Regions from separate parts of the Priestia sp. ST2 genome, predicted to be linked through region 3. Evidence: riboswitches for the same ligand, from Rfam matches in the RefSeq annotation. Region 3 holds a riboswitch; each other region holds the start of a gene.
The links. Region 3 has a riboswitch for S-adenosylmethionine ahead of AC0KUU_RS13220 (trans-sulfuration enzyme family protein). Riboswitches for the same ligand answer to the same signal wherever they lie in the genome.

Region 1 (3,279 bases), on a different contig from region 3:
TTTCAAGTACTAATTTCACAAGAACATATGAGATTACGAGTGAAAATACAGGGGAGACCACCCAAACCTTTAACATTTGAATGACAACTTCGCGCTGTTCTTTCGTGAATCCCGTTTTCGCTGCTCCTATTCCAATAATAGAAGACGTAGTGACCTGTGTAAGGGGTACTGGCAAACCAAACAGTGAAGCGACTGTGACAAGAGAAGCACCAGTACCCGAGATAATGCACCCTTCCCCTACAGAATAGCGAGTAATTTTTTTCCCGTTTGTTTCAATAACTCGGCCTCCTAGTAAAAGAGCTCCGAGCGCCACTGCCAATCCTCCTGCTATGACACCCGTTGTGGCATCCATTAATCCAGCTCCTACTAGAGGACCGACAGCATTTGCCACGTTATTCATTCCAGCTGAGAAGGCTTCAAAGAATCCCGTCGCTATAACTAAAATCGTTAAAACTCTTTTCCACGTTCCCTTTGCTTCTTTTTTATGCGCTCCGCGTTTTATCACTTTTCCAATCAAAAAAGCAATGACAAATGAAACCAGCGGAACAATAATCCAAAAAGACATGACAACTAAAAGTTTTTCCACATACAGAGATTGATAAGCTACGCCTACTCCAACAACTGAACCAACCGTTACTTCACTTGTTGATAGAGGAATACCAATTAAATTCGCGAAAAAGAGTGACAGCGTTGCAGCAGCCAGAATGATAATAACTAATTCTACTGACAGCAATTTTTCAGGTATGATACCTGAACTGATGGTTTTTACCACCTCGCCGCCTCCGATAATGGCTCCGAGCACAATACCTACAGCACAGATGAACAGGGCTACTCTTTTCTTTTTAATCGCACCGGAGCCGTATGAAACGCCCATAGCTGCTGCTGCACCGCTTGCCCCAATATTCATTGCAAAAAAAAGCGCAATGATAAAGGCAACATATAAAAGCATCATTTATTCAGCTCTTTCGTATTTAAGATTCGTGTAATCCGCATTCAACTTTTTGTGTACCTGCCCATCTTCCTGAACGTAAATCGTCTACATTGTAGGCAGGTGCGGTACAGGGCTCACAGCCGATACTTGGGTAGCCTTGATCATGAAGTTTGTTATATGGTAAATCATGCTTATACACATAGCGCCAAACTTCTTTCCAAGACCAATGAATTAACGGGCAGACTTTCACTTTCTTGAATTTCTCATCTTTATTAAAATAATTCGTGTTGGCACGAGATTCAGACTGCTCGCGTCTCAAACCAGAAATCCACGCATCATAAGGAGCAAGAGATTCCCTTAGCGGGATGATTTTTCGAATTTGACAGCATAGGTTAGGCTGACTCTTCCAAAGCTCATCTCCATGTTTCTCAGCTTGTTCTGCAAGCGTTAAATCCGGTTTTTTCATATGAATACGCAAATCAGGAAAGCGTTCTTTAATTGCGTCAATTACTTCATATGTTTCTTTAAAATGAACGCCCGTATCTAAAAAGACAATTTCAGCATCTTTTTTCACTTTTGAAATTAAATCAATTAACACGATTCCTTCGATACCAAAGCTTGATGCGTAAATAATTGAATCTCCGTAGGTATCATACGCCCACTGCAATGCTGAAAGGGCTCCTTTTGTTTCATCTTCACTGTCGAACTCTGGAAATGTATCACTCCAGTTTTCGTACGTATATAAGTCTGCCATTTTCTTCACTCCAATTCTTAGTTATCCGCGTTATCCAATAAAAAAAGACGGTTTTACCCACTAGAATTGGATAAAACCGCCTCTAGTGTGTCTAGTCAGCGAAACTATTTAATTCTTACTTTGCTTCGACATGCTCAAAAATTTGTTTTAAGTCGGGGGTTACAGTCATTGGTGTCCTCCTCAAATTATCGCTTGCGCTATATCAAAATAAAAAGTCTTCCATATTGAAAGACTGGGTAGGCAATAAATTTTCACCTTATCTTTCAAAATGATACACACTTTGCTGGAATTAGCACCTTGCTAAGCAGGTTGCCGGGGTTCAGCGGGCCAGATCCCTCCACCACTCTTGATAAGCATTTTTTAAAAATTTTAGCATATTTAGAATATTTGTCAACATTAAAAATCATATATCCGATAAGAAAACTATACTTTAAATTCACAGAAATATCTATACTTTTATTTAAAACAACATATGTAAATTTAACCCAAATGTGAACATATCAATTTATAAAACGCTTTCTTTTTTCTCCAACTTTTTATATTCTCTTGCTAAATAAAACACAAAACCTCTCTATAAAATTAATAAGGGATTTATAAGCTTTACGGATAATTCACCCACATTAGCACACATTACAGATAACACTGACTGACAGATAGGAGCTATATAAGATGGAGAGACAACCTTTTCAATTAGACGATACAATTAAAAATAATGTGCGAACATATTTACAGCAGATTTCAACTGAAGCCTCTAATTTAATTAAACATTTAGACACGAGTGATCATTGTATCCTATGTGATTTTGAGGAGATGAGAAGGTTATTTCAAGATGTTCAAGCTACGGCTGCCTCTTATTACTTGCGCCATTATTTATCGCCTTATACATTTGAATATGCTGCTCTGTCTTTAGCTATTCATAACCTTTCGGAGAAACGTCACGGCGCTTTAATTGTCATTGAACGGGAACAAAATGTAGACCCTCTTATTCAAAAAGGAATGCCTATTCAAGCTCCTGTCAGCGCTACGCTAGTTGAGACACTGTTCTATCCAGGGACACCCTTACATGACGGAGCCGTCCTAATTAGAAATAATCAGCTTATTTCAGCTGCTAATGTTTTACCTCTTTCGTCTATTATTTTAACGAACAAAAAATTGGGAACACGTCACCGTGCAGCCATTGGAATGTCGGAAAAATCGGATGCATTAATTTTAGTTGTATCTGAAGAAACAGGCAAAATTTCGTTTGCTCTTGATGGAAGCCTCTACCCTATTCACTCCAGCAAAAATATGATTTAAGAGCCCTTTCCTGATAAGCAGCCCTATCTTGACTTCTATATCCTTTCTCTTTAATATATTTCATAGTTTTTACATACTATAGATACGGGTGATGCATATGACAATTTTAAAATTTGAACATGTAGGCGTTCAAGTAAAGGATATAGAAGAATCGATTGAGTTCTATACGCAAAAAGCGGGATTAGAGCTCATCGAAAAACTACCACATACCGATCCGTCTTTGAAGCTAGCTTTTCTAGGTTTAGAAGGCAATGTAATCGTAGAGTTAATTCAAGGGTATAACTCAAGCTTACCTAAC
Region 2 (3,279 bases), on a different contig from region 3:
CGTAGGGGGAATTGGGATTCTTGGAGCGGTTTATTTGAAGCGCAAGCGGTTGATTATGAAAGAAGTGAACAGCGGAAAGAATAATAAGTCCGTTTCGTTCTCTTCAATGTTCAAAGAGATTGTAACGTACGCCGTTCCGTTTGTATTAGTTGGTTTAGCTATTCCTATCTATCAAAATATTGATACGTTTACAATTAACATGCTCTTTCAATCAATAGGATATGGACAAGCTAAAGCCGAAACGATCAACTCCGTTATTGGATTAGCCCAGATTTTGGTGATGGTGCCAGTATCGTTAGCGACTGCCTTCAGCATGTCACTGATTCCGGGCATTACGTCTTCTTTTGTGCAAGGAAATTTACGGGAAGTAAAAGGGAAAATTACAAAAACGCTGCAGCTGCTGTTATTTTTTACTCTTCCTGCTGCCGTGGGGCTTTGTTTATTAGGCAAGCCGGTATATATGATGATTTTTGGAGCAAAAAACAGCCCTGAAATCGGTGGAATTGTTTTACAATGGTACGCGCCTGCTGCCATTTTATTTGCTCTTTTTACAGTAACAGCCGCAATTCTCCAAGGAATTAATCAGCAAAAGAAGCTAATCTTAGGCTTGGGCTTAGGAATTGTTGTGAAGATAGTATTAAACGTACTGCTGGTTTCATGCTTAAAAGAAATTGGACCGGTTGTCGCGACTTACGGAGGGTATGGTGTATCGGTTATATATAACTTTTATTTAATTGAAAAATCCATTTCTTACCGAGTTCAATCACTGGGACAAGCTGCGTTGACACCTGTTTTATTAGTAAGTGTGATGTCAGCCGCTGTGATTATCGGCAATTATACTTCTCACTATTTTTTAGAAAATAAGCTGTCTGCATCTTCACTTGCGATGAGCACATCTTGTATTTCAATTGCTTTAGGTGCTGCCGTGTATCTAGGACTTGGCGTAAAAACAAGTTTAGGGCAATCCGTTGTATTAAATAGAAGAAAAAGAATGTAAAGGAGAGAAAGTAGTGTCAAAACGATTTGTACTAACCGTGGCGGCTGGAGGGTGTATAATAATTTCCGGCGCGCTGCTGCTATTAAATTGGGAAAGATTGTTTGGCGATTATCGTCCCGTTCAAACAGCAACAGCTGTATTCAAGCTAGAAGTGGGAAGTCAAGATGTAGCGAGGACTACAGATTCAGATGATGCTCTTCACTATATGGTGAAAAAAGGACATTTAGATGAATATATTCATATGATGAATGAAAAAGGCTATATGTTAAAAGAAAAAGATATTGATCATAACCGACTTGTTTTTAACGATGGACAAGAGGATGAGCAAATTTACTACAAGCGTTTTGCCAAGAAGTATACGATGATTGATGGAGAAGGGTAAAGGTTTTATATGGTATTTTAGTAGACTAAAATCTTATAACCCTACCTGTTTTTAAAGTTTTTTTGCGGAAAAGAAAAATAATATTGACAATTATGACAAAAAGCTTAATACTGACTTTATTACATAAAACAAATACAATTTGTTTCCTTATCAAGAGAGGTGGAGGGACTGGCCCTGTGAAACCCGGCAACCGCTGTCTATGACAGAATGGTGCCAAATCCTTAAGAGTGTACTGCTCTTAGAGATAAGGAAGAAGCTGAAACAAAGCTCTTCCTTATTTATTTAAGGAAGGGCTTTTTATGTATAAAAAACAATGAGGTGATAATTTGAACAAAGCAGACCGTATTAAACGAATGAAAACACCGGAAATTGATCCAAAGTATGAAGGACGAGTGCCTCCGGGTCAGGTAGTAACGGAGCGCTTTCCGATTTTACATGAAGGCGACGTGCCGGAGTATAACTTAGAGGAATGGACGCTTCGGGTATTTGGGTTGGTAGACAAGGAAGTGACGCTTTCGTATCAAGATATATTGGACATGCCGCAAACGACGGTGAAATGTGATATTCACTGCGTAACGAGATGGACAAGGCTTGATAATGAATTTACGGGCGTGCTGTTTACAGACTTTTTAAAAGCAGTTGGCGTGGAGCTAAAAAGTAAATACATCATGCTGCACGGAGATAATGACTATACGTCAAACATTGAGGTAAAAGATTTACTGAGAGACGATATTCTTCTCGCTCATTCCTTTAACGGAGAGCCGCTTACAGCTAAGCACGGATATCCGCTGCGATTGGTTGTTCCGCATTTGTACTTTTGGAAAAGTGTTAAATGGCTCCGAGGCTTTGAAGCTATTGATGAAAATCATCCTGGCTTTTGGGAGCAAAACGGCTTTCATCTTAGAGGAGATCCGTTTAAAGAAGAGCGTTTTTCTGGAGAAGATTTAGGCATTCCAGAAGATGAGTGGGTACATAAAGACTATGATTAATGAAAATGCCTATGCGTGTGCATAGGCATTTTGTCAGCGCTGGCGGTTTAATTCCCACACAACGTGGCGAAGTTCAGGCAAAATCAGCTTGGTCATAGCTAGACGAACAGCACCGCTTGATCCTGGTGTAGAAAAAACGGCTTTTTCGTTAATCGTCCCGGCAATTGCTCGGCTCATAATTGCTGCGCTGCCAATGTCTTCGGTGTAGCTCAGCATGCGAAACAGCTCGCCAAACCCAACGATTTCTTTATGAATCAGCGCTTGAACGGCTTCAATTGTGACGTCTCGTTTTGTAATGCCGGTCCCGCCGTTTGTGAGAACAACGTCAATGTCCTCAGCACTGCATCCGGCAAGTATCGCTTGTTGAATCGACGTTTGGTCGTCTTTTACAATTTCATAGGAAGCGACCTGCATGTCGTGTTCTTTCAGAAGTTGGATCATTAGCGCGCCGCTTTTATCGGTTTCTTTTGTACGTGTATCTGATACTGTAATGACTTTGCAGCGAACGGGCTGTGTTGCTTTGGATTTATGTTCATGTACGCTCATTATGTACCTCCTTTACGCTTCCGTACGCTTGTAGTCACCATTTTTGCCGCCAGATTTTTCAAGCAGATACGTTTCGCCGATAATCATGCCTTTATCAATGGCTTTGCACATATCATAAACGGTTAGAGCGCAGGCAGAAGCGGCAGTTAAAGCTTCCATTTCAACGCCCGTTGAGCCTTCCGTTTTAACAGTTGCTTCTATTAATAAACGGTACTGATCATTGCTTGTATCCCAGTCAAATGAAAGGTTTACGCCTTTTAATAAAAGAGGGTGACACATAGGAATAATGTCAGACGTGCGTTTTGCTGCCATGATTCCCGCTACTTGTGCGACAGCAAGCACGTCGCCTTTTCCAATTTTATGTT
Region 3 (3,279 bases):
TATGAATCACAATATTTACACCAAGGTCAATCGGCTGCTGTAGATAAGGTGTTAAAAACGTGTTATCCACAATTGTAAGGAGGTTGCGCTCCTTCGCCAAACTTGCTACTGCTTTAATATCCGTTACCTGTAAAAATGGATTTGAAGGGCTTTCGATATAAATAGCCTTCGTATCTTTTGTGATAGCTTCTTCTACTTTCTCAACCTTCGTTGTATCAACAAAAGTTGTTTTGATACCAAACTTTGAAAATAATCGTGTTAATACACGATATGTCCCGCCGTACGTATCATGTGAAACTAAAATTTCATCCCCTGATTCAAAAATAGATAACACCGATGAGATAGCAGCCATACCTGATGAAAAAGCAAAACCAGCGTATCCATTTTCTAGCTGAGCAATGGTGTTTTCTAAAGCCTCACGAGTTGGATTTCCTGAACGAGAATAGTCATAGCGGCCGTTGTTCGTCTCATCTTCTTGGTTAAATGTAGATACCTGATAAATAGGTACGTTAACCGCTCCAAAATGACCGTCAATTCCTGTATTTGCATGAATTAAGTTCGTACCAAATCTATGTTTATTATTGTTGGTATGCATCAAATGCCTCCTTCAAATCTTTAATTAAATCATCTGCGTGCTCAATTCCAACTGATAACCGCAGTAAACAGTTTGTTACTCCGACACGATTTCGAATTTCTTCCGGAATATCAGCATGTGTTTGACGAGCTGGGAATGTCATTAAACTTTCCACGCCTCCTAAGCTTTCTGCAAATGTAATAACTTTGACATTTTCTAAAAGTACTGACACGATGTCAGGGTGTGAGACAGCAAAAGAAATCATGCCTCCAAATCCAGTTGCTTGTTTCTTCATGATTTCATAGCCTGGATGTGTTTCAAGACCAGGGTAATACACTTTTTCCACGAGATCATGAGCAGTAAGCCAATTTGCAATTTTCAGTGCATTTTCATTATGCTTTTCCATACGAAGCGCTAGCGTTTTAACACCACGTAATAACAGCCAGCTATCCTGTGGACCTAAGATTGCCCCAGCTGCATTTTGATAAAAACGAATTTTCTCTCCTAAGCTACTACATCGAGCGACTACAAGACCAGCAACTACATCATTATGACCCCCAATGTATTTGCTTGCACTATGTATCACAATATCTGCTCCAAGCTCTAAAGGACGCTGATAATAAGGGGACATGAAGGTATTGTCAACGATGGTAAGCAAATCATGCTGTTTAGCTAACGCAATTGCTTCTGGCAAATCAGTCACGTGCATCATTGGATTCGTAGGTGTTTCAATAAATAAAGCTTTCGTATTGGGACGAAGCGCATCTTTTACTTGTTCGAGATGGGCTGTGTTGACGTACGAAACAGTAATTCCTTGCTCTGAAAAAATTTCATTTAGTACTCGGTACGTTCCTCCGTATAAATCCTCTGATACAATTAAATGATCTCCGTTTTTAAATAGTGCTAAAACTGCCATTACACCCGCCATTCCTGAAGCGAATGCTACTCCTACTTCTCCTTTTTCCAAAGCAGCAATTGCTTCTTCTAATGCTGTACGAGTAGGATTTGCCGTACGTGCATAGTCAAATCCTGTACTTTGCCCTAAAGCAGGATGAGCAAATGTTGATGCTTGGTAAATAGGGGTTGTAATAGAACCTGTTGAAGGGTCACGACCTACTCCTGAACGAACTAATAAAGTTTCAATTTTCATCTATTTCTCTCCTTAACTCAAAATAAAAAACACTCTTCACAGATGGAAGAGTGTTCGTTTATACACGATTTCTCTCATCTGTTAGAACAATACTGATGTTCCACAGGAATTAGCACCGTTCAAATGAATGTTTCATTTGATGGTTGCCGGGCATCGCAGGGCCAGTCCCTCCGCCACTCTGGATAAGAGTTCTATATAATTGTTGGTGGTTAACGTTTGTTGTTAATAACTTTAATAAAGATTTTCTATATTGTCAACATAATTTTCTAAAAAATTTAAATCGTCTCATTTGTTTATTCAATATACTTGTCCTGATAAACACATAAAAAAAGAGACGAAAGCGAGGTCTCTTTTTTTAAGGCAAGTGTACAGATTTTACGTGAGCTAACTTCCAATACATACTTTCTCCATTTGCCGTAATTAGTTCAACAATATTATTAGAAACTTCTTTAAGTACGCCAATCTTTTCTGATTGATCCCCTAAATCTAATACGACCAGCTGATTTTCATATTTTTTAAGCTGCTCTTCAAAGTTTCTGACAAAAGGTGCAGAGGCGGGCCTTACGGGGAGCTCTTTGTCACTTAAAGAATAAGGGGTTAACTCATTACTGTAAGGGGTAAGCCATTTCAAATGATGCAGAGAAACAAAGACATTTTTATACACTGGAGAATAAAACACAAGATAATCATTCAGCACGCTTGTGATATAGCCATGCAATGATTTCCCTCCCGTTACATAAATTTCAATAAATTTCCCTTTTGCCTGCTGTAAAATATTACGATAAGAAATCCGCTGACTTTCTTCTATCAAATTCTCTTCTATTTCACGTAAAACCGTATAGTCTTCTTCGGATACTTCCCGCAAACGATGCATGTGTAAAAGAGGAATATACAAATAATCATGTCCATTATACAAAACCATAATATCTAATCCAAGATCAATAAGTCTGCCAACAAATCTCGTTTTACCTGAAATATCCAACTCCACAATTTTATTGATATAATGATTCATACTCATACTCATTCTCCTCCTTTTTTCTATATGTTAGAAAAGGTGCTTTATAAGCACCTTTTATGTTCCATTTCATCATGCTTTCCAACGATAATTTTTCGTTTTAATAACTTTCTCGGCCGGTGCTGAAGAGCGTGAACCCGTACGGCGTCCTCGAGAGCGATCGTCTGTGCGTCCACCCGTACGGCGTCCTCCCGAGCGATCGTCTGTGCGTCCACCCGTGCGGCGTCCTCCCGAGCGATCGTCTGTGCGTCCACCCGTGCGGCGTCCTGTACGTTCTCCCGTACGGCTTCCTGTACGTTCTTCTGTAGACTTCGCAGCTTCAGCCTCTCCATTTTCTTCTGTTTCTTCATTATTTTGATTGTTATCGTTTTGCTTAAAAGCCCCTTTTGCTCCCACACAAATGGTTTTAACGTGTCTTGGCTGTAAGCGTAATACTTGATTATTCTGCACAAGTGTAAATGTACCATTTCGGCTTTGTACTAACACGCCCTCTACAGCTTCAGGTCCTCCATTATTGATTGATACCCATTTATGAGAAAG

Region 1: linked by a shared signal. The riboswitch ahead of AC0KUU_RS21435 (phosphoadenylyl-sulfate reductase) and the one ahead of AC0KUU_RS13220 (trans-sulfuration enzyme family protein) in region 3 are both predicted to bind S-adenosylmethionine.
Region 2: linked by a shared signal. The riboswitch ahead of AC0KUU_RS05500 (sulfite oxidase-like oxidoreductase) and the one ahead of AC0KUU_RS13220 (trans-sulfuration enzyme family protein) in region 3 are both predicted to bind S-adenosylmethionine.

The regions. Positions count from the first base shown of each region.
Region 1 is NZ_JBVVNT010000005.1:7,431-10,709, forward strand. It holds gene AC0KUU_RS21430 (inorganic phosphate transporter) at 1-952, opposite strand, end outside; gene AC0KUU_RS21435 (phosphoadenylyl-sulfate reductase) at 972-1,685, opposite strand; SAM riboswitch class I at 1,939-2,041, opposite strand; gene cdaS (sporulation-specific diadenylate cyclase CdaS) at 2,355-2,981, shown strand; gene AC0KUU_RS21445 (VOC family protein) at 3,079-3,279, shown strand, end outside.
Region 2 is NZ_JBVVNT010000001.1:1,070,275-1,073,553, forward strand. It holds gene AC0KUU_RS05490 (putative polysaccharide biosynthesis protein) at 1-997, shown strand, start outside; gene AC0KUU_RS05495 (hypothetical protein) at 1,011-1,379, shown strand; SAM riboswitch class I at 1,524-1,630, shown strand; gene AC0KUU_RS05500 (sulfite oxidase-like oxidoreductase) at 1,706-2,368, shown strand; gene AC0KUU_RS05505 (MogA/MoaB family molybdenum cofactor biosynthesis protein) at 2,402-2,914, opposite strand; gene moaC (cyclic pyranopterin monophosphate synthase MoaC) at 2,927-3,279, opposite strand, start outside.
Region 3 is NZ_JBVVNT010000003.1:144,552-147,830, forward strand. It holds gene AC0KUU_RS13215 (trans-sulfuration enzyme family protein) at 1-595, opposite strand, end outside; gene AC0KUU_RS13220 (trans-sulfuration enzyme family protein) at 579-1,724, opposite strand; SAM riboswitch class I at 1,796-1,913, opposite strand; gene AC0KUU_RS13225 (hypothetical protein) at 2,080-2,742, opposite strand; gene AC0KUU_RS13230 (spore coat protein) at 2,812-3,279, opposite strand, start outside.